DNA from 4 places in the Desulfosoma caldarium genome. Region 2 is predicted to be linked to each of the others. Evidence: riboswitches for the same ligand, from Rfam matches in the RefSeq annotation. Region 2 holds a riboswitch; each other region holds the start of a gene.
What was found. Region 2 has a riboswitch for cobalamin ahead of EDC27_RS05020 (hypothetical protein). Riboswitches for the same ligand answer to the same signal wherever they lie in the genome.
Positions count from the first base shown of each region.

Region 1: another riboswitch for cobalamin. It lies ahead of cbpB (peptide-modifying radical SAM enzyme CbpB); the one in region 2 lies ahead of EDC27_RS05020 (hypothetical protein).
Region 3: another riboswitch for cobalamin. It lies ahead of EDC27_RS05955 (TonB-dependent receptor plug domain-containing protein); the one in region 2 lies ahead of EDC27_RS05020 (hypothetical protein).
Region 4: another riboswitch for cobalamin. It lies ahead of cobT (nicotinate-nucleotide--dimethylbenzimidazole phosphoribosyltransferase); the one in region 2 lies ahead of EDC27_RS05020 (hypothetical protein).

Region 1 is NZ_RJVA01000010.1:247,499-252,251, forward strand. Features, by position in the region: gene EDC27_RS04315 (coiled-coil domain-containing protein) at 1-179, opposite strand, end outside; gene gspG (type II secretion system major pseudopilin GspG) at 414-827, shown strand; gene cbpB (peptide-modifying radical SAM enzyme CbpB) at 901-2,292, opposite strand; cobalamin riboswitch at 2,530-2,722, opposite strand; gene EDC27_RS15915 (hypothetical protein) at 3,040-3,198, shown strand; gene EDC27_RS04330 (Hsp20/alpha crystallin family protein) at 3,702-4,145, opposite strand; gene EDC27_RS04335 (hypothetical protein) at 4,275-4,535, opposite strand; gene EDC27_RS04340 (hydrogenase iron-sulfur subunit) at 4,561-4,753, opposite strand, start outside.
Region 2 is NZ_RJVA01000010.1:381,671-386,423, forward strand. Features, by position in the region: gene EDC27_RS05005 (hypothetical protein) at 1-62, opposite strand, end outside; gene EDC27_RS05010 (epoxyqueuosine reductase) at 202-987, shown strand; gene EDC27_RS05015 (sirohydrochlorin cobaltochelatase) at 948-1,865, opposite strand; gene EDC27_RS05020 (hypothetical protein) at 1,983-2,231, opposite strand; cobalamin riboswitch at 2,441-2,625, opposite strand; gene EDC27_RS05025 (DUF4198 domain-containing protein) at 3,328-4,137, shown strand; gene EDC27_RS05030 (hypothetical protein) at 4,161-4,511, shown strand; gene EDC27_RS05035 (molybdopterin-containing oxidoreductase family protein) at 4,538-4,753, shown strand, end outside.
Region 3 is NZ_RJVA01000011.1:18,432-23,184, forward strand. Features, by position in the region: gene panB (3-methyl-2-oxobutanoate hydroxymethyltransferase) at 1-800, shown strand, start outside; gene EDC27_RS16485 (hypothetical protein) at 1,344-1,850, shown strand; partial or broken gene EDC27_RS17020 (KH domain-containing protein) at 2,199-2,396, opposite strand; gene EDC27_RS15785 (ERA-like protein 1) at 2,445-2,687, opposite strand; cobalamin riboswitch at 2,728-2,915, shown strand; gene EDC27_RS05955 (TonB-dependent receptor plug domain-containing protein) at 3,055-4,753, shown strand, end outside.
Region 4 is NZ_RJVA01000011.1:165,870-170,622, reverse strand. Features, by position in the region: gene EDC27_RS06665 (ABC transporter substrate-binding protein) at 1-1,779, shown strand, start outside; gene cobT (nicotinate-nucleotide--dimethylbenzimidazole phosphoribosyltransferase) at 1,818-2,882, opposite strand; cobalamin riboswitch at 2,986-3,181, opposite strand; gene EDC27_RS06655 (DUF3303 domain-containing protein) at 3,470-3,745, opposite strand; gene EDC27_RS06650 (cytochrome c3 family protein) at 3,934-4,377, shown strand; gene EDC27_RS06645 (ferredoxin) at 4,732-4,753, opposite strand, start outside.

The sequences.
Region 1 (4,753 bases), 130 kb from region 2:
GTGAGCTCCTGGGCTTTCGCAAGGCTTTCAATGACTGCCATAAGTTGTTGGAATTCCGCCCTTCTGGCCACATCGTACAATGGCTCGATGGTGCGTAGCACCTCTAATAGAACCGCTTGCAATTCGGAAGGGCTCAGCGATTCATTCTGTAATTTCTGCAGGATATCGATCCAACCCACGGTTTCACCTCACTCGCGACGGTGATCTTTCTGCCCTTTTTAACCCATATGCATGGAGAATTAAAGCTTCAGGGAGTTGACAGACCGCTCCAAAGCTTTTACGCTCCAACGGCTGTGTTCGGAACGGTTTCAAAGCATGCACCCGATGAGGAAACTATGAATAGTCGCTCACTTTTGCAGGCGAGGCCGGCAAGGCACCAAGGGTGGAAAAAGCCACAAGACGGAAAAGATCGGTTGCAGAAACGAAGCCTTCGAGGTTTTACGCTCATTGAACTGCTCATCGTCATGGTCATTTTGGGGCTTTTGGCCGCTCTGGTGGCGCCCAAGATGTTCCAGAAAGTCGGCGCATCCAAGGTCAAAGCCGCCAAGGCGCAGATCGCTCTTCTGGGCACGGCCTTGGATGCTTATCGTCTCGACGTGGGCCGGTACCCCACCACCGAAGAGGGCCTTCAGGCCTTGAGGGTCAATCCAGGCGCCGACACATGGGACGGGCCCTATCTACCCAAGGACGTTCCCAAGGATCCCTGGGGCCGCGACTATGTGTACCGATCCCCCGGGCAACATGGAGACTATGACCTCTATTCATTGGGTGCGGATGGACAGGAAGGTGGAGAAGGTGAAAACGCCGATGTGGTCAGCTGGCAGTAGCACCCATGCGCCTGCGGCGTAAGGGTCTTTGCGTTCGCAGGCGCAGGGTTTCCGTCCGCGGCGTTGTTCTTTTTTAGGCACACCGATAGGTTTCTTCCGTTTCCGACTCCCACCCATTCCACAGGTACGCGGCTTCGCGCCCTTGAGCCACCACGCGGAAGGCGTAGCGGACCTGTTCCTCGTAAAAGTGGCAGTAAGGACTCGGCGCCTCCAACCTGCCACTGACCGCCTGCACCTCCGCAGGGCAAGGCGCTCCGCAAAAATGCCGCACGGCACATCGTCCACAAGGCTCGATGTTTTCCACCTTGCGGCGCGTCACAGCCTGAAAGGGATGGCTTTCCAAAACGCCCGCAATGTCGTCCCGAAACAGGTTTCCGCCTCGGTATTCGGGAAACCCGATGAACTCACTGCATGGAAACAGATCCCCTTGGGCGGACACGGCGAAGAAACAGCGGCCGCCGCCGCACGGGGAAATGTCACACATGAGCCGCCGGCCTGTCGGACCAACCACTCCTGCCAGAACGTTGGCAAAATTGGCAACAACCAGCTTTCTTGAAGTTTTTTCAAACAAGGCGTACGTTCTGTCCAAAGCTGCGCAGAACGCTTCGGCCAGGACGGCATCATCGGGCTTGAGATCCATGCCTCCTTGGCGGGTACACCGCACGGGGTTGAACATCACCACGCCAACGCCGGCGTCGTGATAAAAATCTACCAGCTCCGGCAGGAGCGCCACATTTTCTCGAGTGACCGTCGTGATCACGTTAAAGGCCGGGTACAATGCCAGCCGCTCCATGACCCGGCGCACTTGAGCAAACGCCCCCTTTCCAAGCCAATTTTTTCGAACCTTATCCGCCACGATGGCTTCATGGGCGTCCAGAGAGATGCCGATGCCAACCCCTCGGGACGTGAGAAAATCGATGGCCTCGTCATCCAGAAGGGTCGCATTGGTCTGAATCCCAAACAGGAACCTCCCTCGAAAGCGGTCGATGGCCGAAAAGACCGCATCTCGAGCCAACATGGGCTCCGAGCCGTGAAAGATGAGCTGCGGTGTTGCATCGGGCTCCAGTGTCCGGTCAAAATACTCTGCCAGACGCTCCAGGGCTCGTGCCACCTCTTCCGGCGTCATGGTTGCGCCGTTTCGGCGCATGTCTTCCGGAAGATAACAGTACGTGCAGTTGAAGTTGCACCGTTCCGTCGGGTTGAAATAGACGGCCGAAGGCGTCAACCCAAAACGGAGACGCTGCATCTCGGCTTCAAAGCCTTCCCTTTGCGCCAAAAAGTCCTGGAGCAGAGGCCCGGACAAGGCGTCCGGCAGCGATTCCGCCTCCACAACGGCCCAATAGGCACTGTTCGGCTCGACGACCGCGACGCGATTCGGCAAACCGATGTCCAGCACGGCAAAACAAGGCCCAAAGCCGCTATTGGCGTAGCGGGGACGGCCCTTAAGGAAAACTTCATGACCCATTTACTTGTCCTGTTTCTCTTTGTGACTAGGGGTCAGCAAAATGTAATGGGACAAGCCCGTCGAATCGCCCAACTTTCGGCATCGCCGACGGTACGCAATGATGCGGTTTGCTTTCTTCATGGTTTTCCTCCTCAGTTGATCTTCTGGAATCATCACATTTTGGCCGCGGACCAAATAAAAAGCCCGGAGCCATCCGCATACGCAGATGAACTCCGGGCTTCCTTTGCCATCGGTTGCCCGGCCTCATGTTTTCCAGCAGGTCTTCTGGCTCTCGGATCATCTGAAGGACCGCAGCCTTCCCCTCGGGGTGTTCCCCGAAAGTGACCGGTTCGACCGCTCGAACCTTCGCGCTCCTTCATCCCCGATCACAGCGGCGGGACCGCCACGGATTTTCACCGTGTTCCGGGATGCTGGAAAACCGTTACCGCATTCATGGCTTTTCTGCCACGAACCTCGGGGCCTGTCAAGGTGGAAACCTGCAACCCGTTTGCCCGGGGGTTCATAACCTTGACCCATGGAAAGGGACGATGGGTCCCCCATGGGCCGAAAATCACCATGGCCGTCGTGAAAAAAAAGATTATGACCCCGCTTTAGGTCCTGAGCTCTTTGAAGGGCTCAGAATAAGAGACGTTTATCGTGACCCCGCATCGGACTGACCAGCCATAAGCCGTCGATTTGGTCCGGAAAAGGTGTGTGTGATGGGGGAACAGTCGCTAAGCCAGTTCAAAGCCAAAGATGGACGGTTAAATGGAGATCGTGCTGGACATTCTCAAGGGCCACAAAACCATCGCGAAGGTGGCACGCGAGCACGATGTCAACCGGACAACCCCCAACGCAGGTCGAATAACCTCGAAAATCCCCTCGCGACCACATTGGAACCCGACGATCTATGGCGCATCTGAATGAACGCACCGTCGAACGGCCGGATTTCCTGTCAATCGGCATGGATGCCTCGGCTCAGGGCAGGCCCCCCTGCCGGCCCCGATGACCCCGTGTCTGACCCATGTAGGGGCAGCCACAGGGGCTGCCCCTACGGTGTCGTGGCCGGTTGTGGGTTCAAATGTTGTTACGCCATGTGATCCAAATGGTGTTGCCGCATGGGGTGCACATGTCGCTGCCGCATGAGGTGCATCAGTTTAAAACAACGACAACCCGTCGGTATGGGCACGGGGTGAACATGTCGGCTGCCCTGCTGCCCCCACCCGGGCCGGCCTTTTGCGCACGCGCATCGATATCCGGGCATTACGTAGGAGCACAGGCCCCCGCGACTGACCCGATGACCCCGTGCCTCACCAAAATAGGGGCAGCCACAAGGGCTGCCCCTACATGATCCGGACCTGAAGGCCAAGAAAAGCGCGGTCACAGAATCGACCGTTTTGGCCTTGATTCCTAGGGTTTATGACACGTTCTTAGTGCTTCACTTCAATCCTCTTTGGCCGAGACGCTTCGGCCTTGGGAATCTCGATGCGCAGCACACCGTCTTTGTAGACCGCCTCGATCCCTTCCGCCTTCACTTCCGCCGGCAAACTAAAGGATCGGGCAAACGAACCGTATCGGCGTTCCACGCGGTGGAAAGATTCCCCTTTCTCTTCCTTTTCCTGGCGCTTTTCCCCTTTAACGGTCAACACGTTATCCGTGATGCTGATGTCCAGATCCTTCACATCCACGCCGGGAAGATCGGCTTTGACAACAATCTTATCTTCCGTTTCGGAAATGTCAAAGGCCGGCATCAGCACTTTGTCCTCGCCCCACACGGCCGGAAGGGCTTCCTCAAAGAATCGGTCCATCCAGTCGAAGGCCCTCGGCCATGCAAGGAGCGACTCCCTTCGCGAACGCGGAACCAATCCGAGCATGTCCAGTACCTCCTTTAATGAGAGTTTTTCATGACCTACGCTTTCGCCAAAAAGTTAACTCTCATTGGGGTGCTGTCAAGTCCCCTCCTTGAGGGACCACCGCGTCCGTAAGCTCTGGGGCTTTTCTCGTCACCCTTTCGGGGCGTTTTCCCCTGTTTCTTCAAGGAGTCTTTTGAAACGGGCAGAATCCCGCACGCGGCGTGCCGAAGCCGCTTCCGCCTCTTCCACGGTCAGATGAATCTCTCCACATTCAGGACAGGTGACGTTCAGCTGATCACCGATGATGCGTTCCCGTATTTCGTCCACCGTCATATGGCCGAACAGCCCGCATTTGGTATCCACCCGTCTCGCCCGCACACGAACCGGAAAGGGTTTTTCCTCTGCCTTCATGCTCGGTCCTTGTTCGGTCGGCCGTTCAACCCCGGCCGTTGTCCAGGTCCTGGACCTGTCGAACCATGTCTCGGCACGCCTCCACAAACCTTTCCGCCTCCGATGAGGCGCACCACACCACACGAAACCGTTCCGGCTCCAACCCCATGGCTTCCATCATTTCATGAACCACCACCCGCCGAGCGTCCGCCCGAAGGTTGCCGTCTTTGTAATGGCAT
Region 2 (4,753 bases):
CGCCGCGCGCGGCGCTGGGCGCGCGATTCATTCCATGCGGATGCGGAAAGGGCCTCTTTCATTCAAACACCACCAGGGTCCGGAAATCTTTGGAATCGTCATGTGCACCGCTTCGCATTGTAAAGACTTGATCCGTGCGTCGCAATGAGTGAAAAAACCCGGCGGTTCGTGAAAACCTTTTTGGGTAAGAGAGGGTCTTGGATGGGCACAAAGCTTCAGGACATCATAGAAACGTCCATGCGCGCTTGGGCCGACCGTCACGGCGGGAACATCTATTGGCGACTTCCTGTGTGTGTCGGCGTCGCTGGAGTCGAGGATCCTTTGTTTGAAAAACTGAGGGAGGTTGCCGCGCCCGATCATGCTCGGCCGCAGGACCTTCTGCCTTTCGCGGCTTCGGTGATCGTCTTTTTTTTGCCGTTTCGAAAAGACCTCGCCAAGAAAAACCGATCGGATACGCCTTACGCTGCCCGCTCCTGGGCCGAAGCCTACGTGGCCACCAACGCCCTCATTGCCGAGATCTGCGAAGCCCTGAAGCATCATTTGGCCCAGGAAGGCTATGACAGCGCTACCACGCCGGCAACCCACAATTTCGATGAAAAACGCCTCGTCAGCCGATGGTCTCACAAGCATCTGGGCTACATTGCCGGGCTCGGAACCTTTGGCGTTCATCACCAGCTCATCACGCATCAAGGGGCGTGCGGCCGACTGGGCAGTTTGGTGACGACCAAACCCATGGCGCCGACGCCACGCCCCACCGTGGAATACTGCCTCGCCAAATCGGGTCATCCGTGCACGGCATGCGTTCGCCGCTGCACCTTTGGAGCACTCACCCTCGACGGGCTGGACCGGCATCGCTGCTACGCCCAGCTCTTGGAAAACGATCGCCACTTCAAGGATCTTCCCCTGGTGGATGTGTGCGGCAAATGCGTGGCCGATGTACCGTGCAGTTATGGCATTCCCAAAGCCTCCATGGCCGATTGCAGGTGACGGATCCAAACGTCCACCACCGCCGGAACTTCTCCCATGCCGCGAAAGACCGGAACCGCCTTAATGCCCTGGGCTTCCAGCTGAGATTTCCAACTGTCGGGCTCTTCACCTGCCATATCGTTGCGAGCGTGGTCACCGGCGACAACCATGAAGGGCACCAAGTAGGCCTTGGGCACGCGGCGGCTTTTTAAAGTGGACAGAACGTTTTCAAAGGGAAGAGCCCCTTCCACCGTGGCAAGATACATGTTGCTATCCTGTTTTCGAAAGTAGCTGTCCATGGCGACGTAGGCGGCATCGGCGGGATGGTGCTCACTGCCGTGCCCCATGTAGATCACCGCTTCATTGGGCTTTCGCTCTAAAGGCACACTCTCTGCCATGGCTCGCGCCACCTGGACCATGTCTTCGGCGGATGAGATGAGGGGCTGTGCAAAGGTGACTTTTTTGAAGCCGCCCACCATCTGCGCGAAGAACCGGGCGTTTGTGTAAAGATCATGAAACTCCGCTCCCGGAATGATATGCAGTGACATGACGGCCACGTGTGTAAAACCATCCTCCATGAGCTTGGCCAGGGCGGTTTCCGGAGCATCGAGGGATTGGCCCTGAGCGCGAAGTTTTTTGCGTATGATGCTGGAGGTGTAGGCCCAGCGCCTTTCCACTTTAGGGAAAGCCGCTGCGATGCGCTGGTCGATGAGATCGTAGGCTTTTTGGGCTTCCGGAACACTCGTTCCAAAGGCCACCACGAGAATGGCCGGCTTTGCCTCTTCGGCGGATTCATGCTTGGCCATCGCCTTTTTAACTCCCGTGCTTCCCAGAACCATCCCCACCAATCCCAGTTGTACGAGAAGAACCCACGCGCCTTTTCTTAACTTGGCCACCATACGATATTCCTCCCTTTGAACGCAAAAGGCTTGACTTCTTGCCTGCGAAGCGCCGCACAACCCCAAGCCCTTTCCAGGGTTGCACCGCGTCCACGCGGTGTCCTCGCCGGCTCTCCCTTAACCGCAAAGACGCAGGGGGGCTCCGATGATGGACATGCCGCGTTCGCCGTCCACCTGAGCTCGAACACAGAGGATTTCCTGCATGCCTTGGGTGAGCATGCGCCACCAGTTTTCGGCAATCTCGAATTCCGAGCGAGCCACGCCGATGGCGTGCGCGCCAAAGCGGTCCATGCAGGCATAGGAACCCCAGCTGTCCTCGTGGAGTTCTCCCCCTTGGGTCACATAGACAATCAATCCTCTTTTCATCAGAATCCTCCGTTTTTTGAAGGCGCCCGGGGCCCATGGGTGCAACCCCGGGCGGTCAAAGGGTAAATGGAACGATGAGGAGGGTGGTGCTGGGAAAAAGGTGGGCCGCCTTTTTCCCCAAAAAAAATCCTTAGAGCCGACGGCTCTAAGGATTGCACCCAGTTTCGCTTAGTCCTCACGCGGGAAACATGACGGCATGCACCCGTGCCGCATTTCCCAACGATCAGGCAGGTCTTCTGGCTCACGGATCGTCCGAGCGCTTGCACCTTCCCAACGCCTTGGCGGCGTCAGTGGTTTCGTCGCAAGCGCCGTCCCCGTTCACAGCGGCGGGACCGCTCCCGACTTTCACGGGATTCCCTTTTAAGCAGCAAGCACCTGATCGCTCCGGCAACTTGTGACTTCCTGCTACCGCTCCGGCCTCACCCTTGTCAAGAGAAATTTTCTCGACCCCCTGCGGGACCATTTGAGACGCCAAAAGCCCCCTGGCCCTTCCTCTGTGAACGGTCCCTGCAGAAGCGGCATACGGTGCGAAATATTGTGGCGCCTTGCGAAGCTCTTGGACTGTGAGCAGCCCCGTTGGGATTTTACGACCCCTGGTAGACGCCAACATATCCTACACCTCAGGGGCTTTGCCCACGGTCATTTGGATGGCGTCTTCCGTTTCCACAATCTGAAGCACCGTGCCGCCGTTATGGGCCACCACCCGTTCCATCTTGGGTCTTTGCGCCGCCGTGATGAGAAAGCGAAAACTCTGACCGGGCCGCACGAATCTGAGACGTAAACTTACGTCCAGAAACCCCGCTCAGCAATCATCCCTGTAGTCGGCCACAAGATCACTGCTCGCTGCCTGGTTATTCTCAGGGCGGTCTTGTCGCATTCTTGAATCCTTTTTAAAGCGGTCTGAAACCTGTGAGTGCCTTGACACGTGTTGTGTTTTCCTTCACTTTAGTTCGTTAAGGAAAGGTCGAAGCCTTTCAAGCCCGGCCCACACAGCTTGAGGGATGCCGTCCCTCACGCCATGAACCTCCGGTCACGAAGACCTCGTGGAATTTTTTCTCCTTCAACAACCCAAGCACATCGAACAAAGGAGGTTGTCATGAATCATCGCATCGCCGTTTCGGTCTTGGCCATGGTTTTATTGAGCGGTTTTTTGGGCACGGGGTCGTCCCTGGCTCATTTTGGGCTCATTCTGCCTTCCGACGACATTGTCACGCCGGAAGATTCTAAGACCCTCACGGTGCAGGCCAAGTTCCTCCATCCCATGGAGGGGCACTACATGGAAATGGTCAAGCCCAAGCGTTTCGGCTTTGTGCGCTTGGGCCAGACAACGGATTTAACCACTTCCCTGCAAGCCCGCAAAGGGCGTGGCGCCGATCAGGACAGCGACTTCACGTACTGGGAAACCACCTATACGGTTCGAAAGCCCGGAAACTATGTCTTTTTCATGGAACCCAACCCGTACTGGGAACCCGCGGAGGACAAATACATTGTGCACTATACAAAGGTGTGCGTCCAGGCCCTTGGCCTGGAAGAAGGCTGGGACGAGCCCGTGGGGCTGGAGACGGAAATCGTGCCGTTGACAAGGCCCTATGGACTGTGGACCGGCAATGTGTTTACCGGCCGCGTGCTTCTCAAAGGAAAGCCCGTCCCGTATGCGGAAGTGGAAGTGGAATACCTCAACGAATCCCCGGATAATCCATCCAGGGTGGCAGCCCCTTCCGATCCGTACGTGACTCAGGTGATTAAGGCCGACGGGAACGGTGTGTTCACCTACGCCATGCCTCGCGCGGGCTGGTGGGGCTTTGCCGCGCTCAGCGAGGCTTCCTGGAAGCTCAAAAAGGACGGGAAACCCAAACCCGTGGAGATCGGGGCCGTCTTTTGGGTGCACACCACGGACATGAAATGATTTCGCGGGCATGGAGGGCAATCATGGGCCATCATCACGATGCCACAACCCCAAAACATGAGCACGATCACTGCACCCAGGCTTCCCATCAGGCTCATCACGGGGGCAAGCACGACGCACATTTCGGCCACGAAGGCCATACCGCTTTGGCAGAATCCGAAGGTGGTGCCCTTTCCATGAGAGAAAAGCTGGCCAAAATGCTGGATCACTGGCAGCACCACAACGAAGACCATGGGACGTCCTATCGCCGCTGGGCGCAGCACGCGCGATCGGAAGGCCTCGAACAGGTGGCTCAGACGCTGGAGGCGGTAGCGGAGCGTTCTTTGGCCCTGAATGAACTGCTAAACACGGCAAGAAAACAACTAGAGGCGTAAAACGACACCCTGCCCGGGAGGATCCCATGGCTCAGGAATGGTTTCGGACCCATTGTGCGCGATTCGATCACGGCGGTTGCGGCCTGAAAGTTTCCCTTAAAGACGGCCGTGTGGACAAGGTGGTTCCCGACCCTGACGATCCTTTCAGCCACGGCTGGCACTGCCGCAAAGGCCTTTCCGCAAAGGAACGACTGGAAAGCGATCTCAGGCTCACGCAGCCGCTGCGCCGCAATGGACCACGA
Region 3 (4,753 bases), on a different contig from region 2:
GAATCACCGTCCCGGGGATCATGGCGGCCAAAGGCCGTCGCAAGCTCACCATGCTTACCGCCTACGACTACTGCACGGCTCGGTGGGTGGATCGAGGGGGAGTGGACATGATCCTGGTGGGAGATTCCTTGGCCATGGTCATGTTGGGCCATGAGGACACGCTCTCGGTGACCATGGAGGAGATGCTGCACCACACGCGCGCGGTGGCTCGAGGCACTCAACGGGCCTTGGTTGTCGGGGATATGCCTTTTTTGTCGTATCAGGTCAGCGTGTCCCAGGCTGTGGAAAATGCCGGGCGTTTTCTGAAAGAGGGGCGGGCTCAGGCCGTCAAGCTGGAAGGCGGCGCTTCGGTGTTGAAGCAGGTGGAGGCCATCGTGGAAGCGGGCATTCCGGTGCAGGGGCATTTGGGTTTGACCCCCCAGAGCATCGCGAAACTGGGCGGATTTAAGGTGCAGGGAAAGGACGAAGAAGCGGCCAAAAAACTGGTGGACGACGCCATCGCTTTGTCCCAGGCCGGCTGTTTCAGTTTGGTTCTGGAAGCCATACCGGCGCAGGTGGCCCGGCGCATCACAGAAGCCGTGCCCATTCCCACCATCGGCATCGGCGCCGGGCCGGCCTGTGACGGCCAAGTCTTGGTGATCCATGACCTGGTGGGACTGTTTGACCGGTTTCTTCCTCGCTTTGTGAAACAGTACGATACGTTGGGACGAAGACTCGAGGAGGCGGTGAGCCGATACCGGCAGGAAGTGGAATCCGGCGTGTTTCCTGGTCCGGAACACTCCTTTGGAACGATTCAATAGCCCGGCGGTTTAAAAGGTCGTGGAAGAGCCGCGCTTGGAACCCTTTTCTTTGAAACGGTGAGTCTTTGGGGGGCGCGGGTGTGAAAGAAAAGGTAGCTGCTAGGGATTTCCAGATCCACCATTAAAAAAAGAAAAAACCTCGCTGGCGGGGCTTCCCGCCTATCTCGACCTGGCACATGCGGAAGGGATGCGCCATGCCATCAGGCGGCATGTGAAGATTCGGGAGAGGGGCCGGCAAGGTTGGGGTGATGAGCACATGGTCATGGCGCTGATTTTGCTCAATTTGGCAGGGGGAGCGTGTGTCGCGGATCTCGATGAGTTGAAGGTCGACGAAGGGTCATGCCGAATGCTTCGTCAGGTGGAGCCCTTTGGGCTGGCCAGGCGTTGTGGTCGCGACGTGGTGAAGGTGTTGAGAGCCCCGCGGGCCCAGGGCCCCGCCAAGTTTCGCCGGTCAATAGGGGGTGATTTGGGGAAACGCGCTCACCTTGCCCGGCCCGACGCCTCGTGATTATTTTATTGATAAAGCGTTTGAAGGAGGCCGCGATGAAAAAACAACAACGCGTATGGCTTGTTGTGTTCCTCATGGCCATGCTTATCGGGGTGCTGACCGCTTCCGGCTCCGTGCTCGCCCAAGAACCAGGATTCACCCGCCAAGATCGAGATCTGCTCATCGAATTGCGCACCCGCATGCTGGAAATCGACAAACGCTTTGAACAAATCAACAAGATCTTTGAACAGATCGACAAACGCTTTGAACAGATCGATAAGCGCTTTGAACAAGTGGACAAACGCTTTGAGCAAGTGGATAAACGCTTTGATCAGCTCATGCACTTTCTGTACATTCTCGCCGGCATTTTCACGTCCCTGGTGGTGGCGGTCATCGGCTTCGCCTATTGGGACCGCCGGACCATCGTCTCGCAAGCGAAAAAGGAGACCAAGGAAGATCTGGAGCGGGAAGGCCGTCTTCGGGACGTGATCCTGGCCCTGCGCGAATTTGCTGCCAAAAACGAGGATCTGGCATCTATTCTCAGGAGCTATCATCTTCTCTAGCTGCCCATCCTTTTGCATCTCGGCGCCCCACGCTTTTGCATGCCTCTTTTCACAGGCCTTCAGAGAGGAAAGCTTGAGCCGGGGGCGCGATCCAGCATATGGTCCCGAAAAGCACCGGGGCGCACAAAAAGCGTGCGCCCCGCCTAAGGACTCTCGCGTTTTTGCCCTACTCGGAATTTTCCTCCCCCCCCACGCCCGCGAGGACACCTGAGCGCACCGCCCATAGAGTCCCTTTTCACGGCGTGCCGCCGCGCGCCAAACCTCACCGCATGCCCGCGACCCTTTCCGCGGCAGGCGATACCCGAACTCCCTGAGCCGCCGCGGGTCCCGACGCGGGTTTTTCGGCACGCGCACACACAAACCCAAGGACACGCGGCACCCCAAAAGCCGTTCCACGTCTTTTCGAGCGATCTGCCCAACTTCTTTGAGCTGCGGGCCCCCTTTGCCGATCACGATGCCCCCTAGGAAATCCCGCTCCGCATAAATAGTGGCCTCGATGCGGAGGAGGTTTTTCTCGGCCTGCTTGCGAAAGACGTCCACGGTCACGGCCGTGGCGCAAAGAATTTTCTCTTCTTTCAGGTGAAATGCTTTTTCTCATACGATTTCTGACACCAAAAACCGTTTCAGCTGATCTGTCACGGCATCGTTCGGATCGTATTGAGGCCCTTCGGGAAGCCATTTTTCCAGTTCGGCCAGGAGCTGCGGCACGCCATCTCCCGTAAGCGCCGACAGCGGCACCACGGCCCCAAAGGATCGCGGGCCGGCATGAGATTCCATCATGGGAAGCCGCGCGACGTTGTCTTTCAAAAGATCCACTTTCTTGAGGACGAGCACCACCGGAGGAATTTTCCCTGCTTGACACCCGACAATGGTATTGGTAGCAAATTCGCGACCAGGTGCCGTATGGCTTAATAGGGAATCCCGTGAAAATCGGGAACGGGCCCGCCGCTGTGATCGGGAACGAAGGCTGCTATCAAAAGCCACTGCCCTTTTCGACAGGGTGGGAAGGCGCAGCCGGTAGGATGATCCGAAAGTCAGAAGACCTGCCTGGGTCAAGGGTTTGGGCAAGCCCTCGGGTGCACAGGGCATGAGCCCACGAGACCGCCGGATGAAAAAGGGAGATCCCGGGTTCTTGAGGAACTCGGGATTTTTTTGGCCATGTGGTCGCGGGCCCCCACATGGAACTCTAGGAAAGGGGGGAACCATGCGGAGCATTCTGGAAAGGAGAGGAACCTTCGAAGCCAGCTTCATTGCCGCGGACCGCACAGGGGCGCTTTCTGTGATGGGCTTCAGGCCGCTCCAGGTTTTTCGACAAAAACCTTTTTGGGCCAAGCTTTTGGGGTTGTTTTTATTTGTCATTCTGGTGGCGATGCATGCGATGCCGGCTCACTCGGCCGATTCAGCCGTACGGGAGGTCGAAGATGTGGTGGTGACGGCAACCCGAACGGCGGTTCCCAGGCAGCATCTGGGGATTTCCACCACGGTCATCACGGAAGAGGACATTCAGGCGCGCCGAGCCACCGATGTGGCGGAATTGCTTCGAGATGTGGCCGGGTTTCAGACCATTCGGTTTGGGTCTCCCGGTTCCCAGACCGTGGTTTTCCCCCGGGGGGGCGAACCCAACTATACCCTGGTCCTCATTGACGGTGTGCAGGTGAACCTGGGCGGTGGCGATTTTTACTGGGAAAATCTTTCCACAGACAATATCGAACGGATTGAAATCGTTCGAGGTCCACAAAGCGCGCTGTATGGGTCCGACGCCATCGGTGGAGTGGTTCAGATCTTCACCAAATCCGGAAGCGGCCCCGCGTCCGTGGAAGTGTCCACGGCCCATGGACTTCGATCGGACCGCGGTCGCTATTTTGGGGAACAAAAAGTGCGCGTTTCCGGTGGCACCGACCTTTTCGGATACTCTGCCGCCTACGGTCGAAGGGACGACGGTGGCATTCTGAAAATCAACAACGATTATTGGAATAACACTTTCAGCTCACGGTTTGATTTCTTTCCCAAGGACACTTGGGAAGTGAGCCTCGTGGGTCGACTGAGCGACAGCCGCTACGAATACCCCACGGAAAGCGCAGGGGATAAATATTCTCCCTTGGATCCAAACCAGACCCAACGGGAACAAGATGTATTGGTGGGTGTGTCGGCCAGAGTGCAAAGCACGCCCTGGTGGGAAAATGTGGTCAGTGTGGGATATCATCGCAATCTGCGCCGCAATCTGGATCCCTTCAATGAAGAAACCGATTTTGCCGAATCCTATGGGCGCTACAACGAAGTGCGGGCGACAGTGGACTATCACGCCAACCTGAACTGGAAGCCGACGGAGGCGGTGACTTCGGTCCTGACGGTGGGTTACGAACGGGACCAGGAAGACTATGCGCAGGAAAGCATCTACTTCGATACGACAAAGCTCAATGCAGACCGGACCAACGATGCGGTCTACGTTCAGGAACAGCTGAGCCTTTTGTCGCGCCTTCACCTGGTGGCGGGATTTCGGGTGGAAGACAACAGTGCCTTTGGCACCAAGGTGACACCGCGAGGCGCGGCGGCCTTTGAACTTCGCGAGACGGGAACAACCTTACGGCTGGCGGCAGCCAAAGGCATTAAGGAACCCACGTTCTATGAAAACTACGCCAACGACTCGTTCACCTTGGGCAATCCCGATTTGGACCCTGAGAGGGCCACATCCTGGGAAGTCGGGCTTTCCCAGCGTCTGGGCTCAAGGCTTCAGGCTTCAGCCACCTACTTCGAAAGCCGATACAAGGACCTCATTGCTTATGTCCCCACCCCTTTTCCCGCGCCTCCTGAAAGAGTGCCCAATTTTTACAATATTCAGGCCGCCAAAAGCCGTGGCGTGGAGCTGAGCCTGGAAGGGCGTGTGCTAGAAAACACCGCGGCGG
Region 4 (4,753 bases), on a different contig from region 2:
GTCTTGTGGAAGGAAGCCGTCGCTCTTCGAGATGCCGGCCGCTTGGATGCGGCACTGGCCACCTTTCAGCGCATCGCGGCCTTTTTCCCATCAAACGCCATTGCTCCGGCCGCCATCACGGCCCAAGGCGACATCTGGCTGCAGGCCCAAAATCCCAAGGCGGCGCGCCAAGCTTACGAAGCGGCGCTCAAAGAATATCCCCAATGGCGGGATGCCGCCACGGCCCGCATCGGGCTTCTTCGTGCCCGCTGGTATGACGGGGAAAACCGCAAGAAACTTCTCGAAGAAGCTGAAGCCTTGTGGGAGGCGACGGCATCGCATCCGTCCTGGAGACAGCAACTGATTCGACTTTTGGTGGGCCTGCATCGCGAGGCAGGCCAAGTGGACCGCGCTCTCTTCTGGCTCGACAAGGGCTACGCCGCGCAACTCGGCCCTGAGGATCAAAGACTTTTGGACCAAGAGGCTTCTGCACTGGTCTTGACCCTGGAAGGCCCCGCTGTGGAACGGGCCCTTCAGACCTACACCGCCGAGCGCCTCGTGCCTTTCTTGCTCTATCGTCGCCTTCAGTTGGGCCCCGCGCAAGGGCGTCGGGACGGTCTGCTCAAGCTGATGGCCCAGTATCCCCAACATCCCATAGCCCGCCGCATCGAAGAAGAACTTCGAGGGGTCATGGGGCCCTTGCCCCAGGCGGATCCTCATAAACTCGGGTGCATGGTACCTCTGAGCGGCCCCCATAGCGCGCACGGCCGGCGGTTGGTCAAGGGTGTGGCCCTGGCTTTGAGGCATTGGGAAAAGCTGTTTCATGGGACTTCAGCCCGGTTGGTTTTGGCGGACACCCAGGCCAACCCGGACGTGGCTGTGAGCGCTCTCAACCACCTGGTGCAGGAAGAGCGCGTCCTTGCCGTGCTGGGGCCACTGAACCCGAAAAGTGCCAAAGCCATTCTTTCCACGGTGAATGAAAAGGGAATTCCCGTGGTCAGTTTTACGGAAAAGCGCCACGTCACCTCCCAGACCCCTTTTCTTCTCCACGCCTTCATGGACCATCAGGACATGATCGGCGCACTGCTCACTTATTGTCGAAACGCCATGGGGTTTCGAAACTTCGGCGTGCTTTACCCGGAAGAACCTTACGGGCGCGCTCTGAGGGACATCTTTGTTCGCAAGGTTCTGGAGCTGGACGGAAGAGTGGTGGTGGAGAGCACCTACGCGGCCGGCATGACCGATTTCAAGGGTCCCATTCAGGTTATTGCCCAGCATGTGGCCAAAGGATTCGGGGTGGATATTTCGGAAACACCCTTGGATGCCCTCTTCATTCCGGACGCCGCCGACACCATCGCTTTAATCGCGCCGCAGTTGCCCTATTACAATGTGGTGGGTGTGACGCTTTTGGGCACGAATCTGTGGGAAGAAAAGATCCTGCTCTCCGCGGGCGGCGTGTACCTGGAAGGGGCGCTGTTTCCTTCCGCCTTTCAGAGGGGCACCTTCGAGGCGCAAGACCCCGTTCAGGAAGCCTTTGCGCGAGACTATGGCGAAACTTACGGTGAAGAACCCGATTTTCTCGCGGCCCAAGGCTACACCGCAACCCTGATGGCCCTGCATGCGCGAGAACACGTCCTCAAGGAAGGCCGGCCCGATCGCCTGAGCTTTCGGCAGTGGCTGCTTCGAGTGGAACTGCCCAACGGACCCCTGGGCCCCGTGCGGTTCGCACCCGACGGCCACATGGAACGCCAATATCCCATTCTTCAAGTCCAAGGCGGCGCGGTGGTGCGGGTGGATTGATAGGCCATGACCGCACCATCCGCGACGGCACCGCAGCTTCAACGTCCGGTATCCGTGACGCCGGCTTCCTCAAAAGTCTTGATGTCCCGAAGGACGCGCGCCGAAGCTTCCACCAGGCTTATCGCCAAGGCCGCTCCCGTGCCTTCCCCCAGCCGCATGGACAGGTCCAACAAAGGGGAAAGTCCCAAGAGCTCGATCATGGCCCCGTGACCCACTTCCTGACTGCGATGGGATACAAAGAGATAATCCTTGGCGAACGGCGCGAGCTGACAGGCGATGAGCGCCCCCGCCGTGGCAATGAAACCGTCGCAAACCACGGGCGTGCGCACCGCCGCAGCGCCGAGAACCGCTCCGGCAAGCCCGGCGATTTCATATCCACCCACCTTGGCCAGAACATCCACCGGATCGGCGGCATTCGGTCGGTTAACGGCCAAAGCCCTTTCCACGGCCCGCACTTTACGATTCCAGGCGGCATCGTCAATGCCGGTGCCTCGCCCTGTGAGGTCCTTGACGGGCTTCCCCGTCAGGGTCGCGACGATGGCCGTGGACGGCGTCGTGTTGCCGATGCCCATGTCCCCTGTGCCCACCAGATGAAAACCTTCGTCTTGAACGGCGTCCATGACCAGGCGAGCCCCCTCCACTAGGCCACGAACAGCTTCATGGCGTTCCATGGCCGGTCCTTTCGTTATGTTGCGCGTCCCTTTGCCGATCTTACGTCGAATCACGGCCCAGTCCTCAGGAAGATCGGAGGCCACGCCCAAATCCACCACGCGCACCTCAGCCCCCACATGATCCGCCAAGATATTGATGGACGCCCAGCCCTTGAGAAAACTAAAGACCATCTGCGCCGTGACTTCCTGCGGGTAGGCACTGACGCCTTCTTCGGCTACACCGTGATCACCGGCCATGGTGAAAATGATTTTTCTGCTCACACTGGGCGACACGCTTCGGAAGATGGCTCCCAGTCGCGCGGCCATCTCCTCCAGCCGTCCCAAGGAGCCTCTCGGCCGAATTTGAGACCGCAGTCTTTCCCAGGCGAGCTTTTCCCAGTGCGAATCCGCCGGTTCAATACGGGCCACAATGCTTTGAAGCTCTTTTTCCATAGGCATGCCACTCCCCTCTTGATTTGTCGCTTTTCCAACAAAAAAGCCTTCGAGGTCCCAAGACCTCGAAGGCTTACCTTGAGGCGCAGGTAAACTTTCGGTCCACTCATTGTCCGGGTGGCAGGTCTTCTGACTTGCGGATCTTCTGACTCTTCGGGCCTTCCCGATTCACGACCGGAATCAGTGGCTTTTTTCCGAAGGCATCCCCGCTTACAGCGCCGGCCCAGCGTGGCGGCTTTGCACCGCCTTCCCTATTCTCCCCGTGCTCTTTTCGGGGCACCATCCCGGACGTCGCCCAGCGTACTTAGAGTCAATGCAAGCGGGCCTTTTCTCTCCTTTCCTTAATTTTCCCCAGAAACCGTCGACGTGACTTCGTGTTCGAGAAGGTTTCTCTCGACCGCTCTTGGGCCCTTCGAGGAGTTGCCTTCCTCGGCCTGCGCTCAGCCGTCCCGCTCACCGCTCATGAAGCCCCACACAGCCACAGCGACGCCTCGCCCCGCTCAAACTCTTTTCTGTAGAAAACCCGCAGGGCGCCATCTAGCCGGGCCGGTTGCGCCGCGATGACCGGTGGCCCGGTCGAACCAAACCTAGGGTTTCTTCGATGTTCGCCGCAAAAGCTTCAACGCCTTTTTGGTCTCCATCACCGGCACCACTTCGGCCACGCCTAAATCCGTCCACTGAAAGACGGCCGCCGCGAGATGCGTCTCATCTTCTGCTTCGAAAAGCCGAAACACGCGATGCCCCGTCACATCGAACCACTCCCCCTTCATGGCCGTTCCCGGCACTTCGGGAAGTTGTTCCGTACGCTGAATGACGCGGTCGCGATCTTCCGGAGCGTAGCTATAGATGGCCATAAACAGCATCACAAGCCTCCTCTTGAGAGATCTGCCCAGCACATCTTTTTTGTCCTATATACTCCAAGGCGTTCCTGATCTGTCAAGGAACGATTTGAAGGCCAAAAAGCCTTGACGGCTTCATGACATGCTCACTAGAATAGCGGGCGTGAATGGAATCACAAACTCAAACTGTATGAGGGAAAGGAGGTGACACCGTGAAAGGAAAACGTTGGTTTGGCCCGTCGGTTTGCGTTGCCGTGGCTCTGTTTGTGGGAGCCCTCATGGCCGTGGCGGCGGACGCTCCGGATGTGATGACCATGAATTCCACCCTGTGGCCCAGCCACACGAAGGCCCTCGTTGAGTTCGCGCACAAGAAGCACGCCGAGGAGTACAAGATCGCCTGTACGGAATGTCATCACAAGTACGAGGGTGGCCAGAACGTATGGAAGGAAGGGGATCCTGTGCAAAAGTGCCAGGAGTGCCATAATGAGCCGACCATTAAAGGGGAAAAGAAACTGCCTCCCGAACAGCAAAAGCTCAACTTGAAACTGGCCTTCCACAACAATTGTCAGGGTTGTCACAAGAAACTGAAGGCCGAAAATCCGCAAACCACCGCTCCGACCACGTGCGTGCAGTGTCATCCTAAGAAAGAAGGGTAGAAGTAAAAGGCCTCTCGTAGGCCACCTGCCGCCAAACCCTTCTCCTTGGGCATTTTCCGATTCGGTGGAGAAGGGTTTGGTCTTGACCAAAACCATTTCAAAGAGGGGCTCACCCTTTGAATCAAAAGAAAACCCGAGAGACACATATCTCCCGGGCCTTTCACTCACTCGGCCGCTTGCCTCCACGTGCCATACACTCTGCCACGCCTTGCACCGGTTCTGATGCACAGAGCCGCATGTTTACACTCGAGGCATTCAGTGCGGTTTGTGGCGTACGCTGGCGTTTCTGGCCCTCAAATCAAGAGCGCCTCAACACCCTTGTGAAAGAAGCGGGGCGAGAACTGCGGTAAGTTCTTAAACCTCTTCCACCGTGATG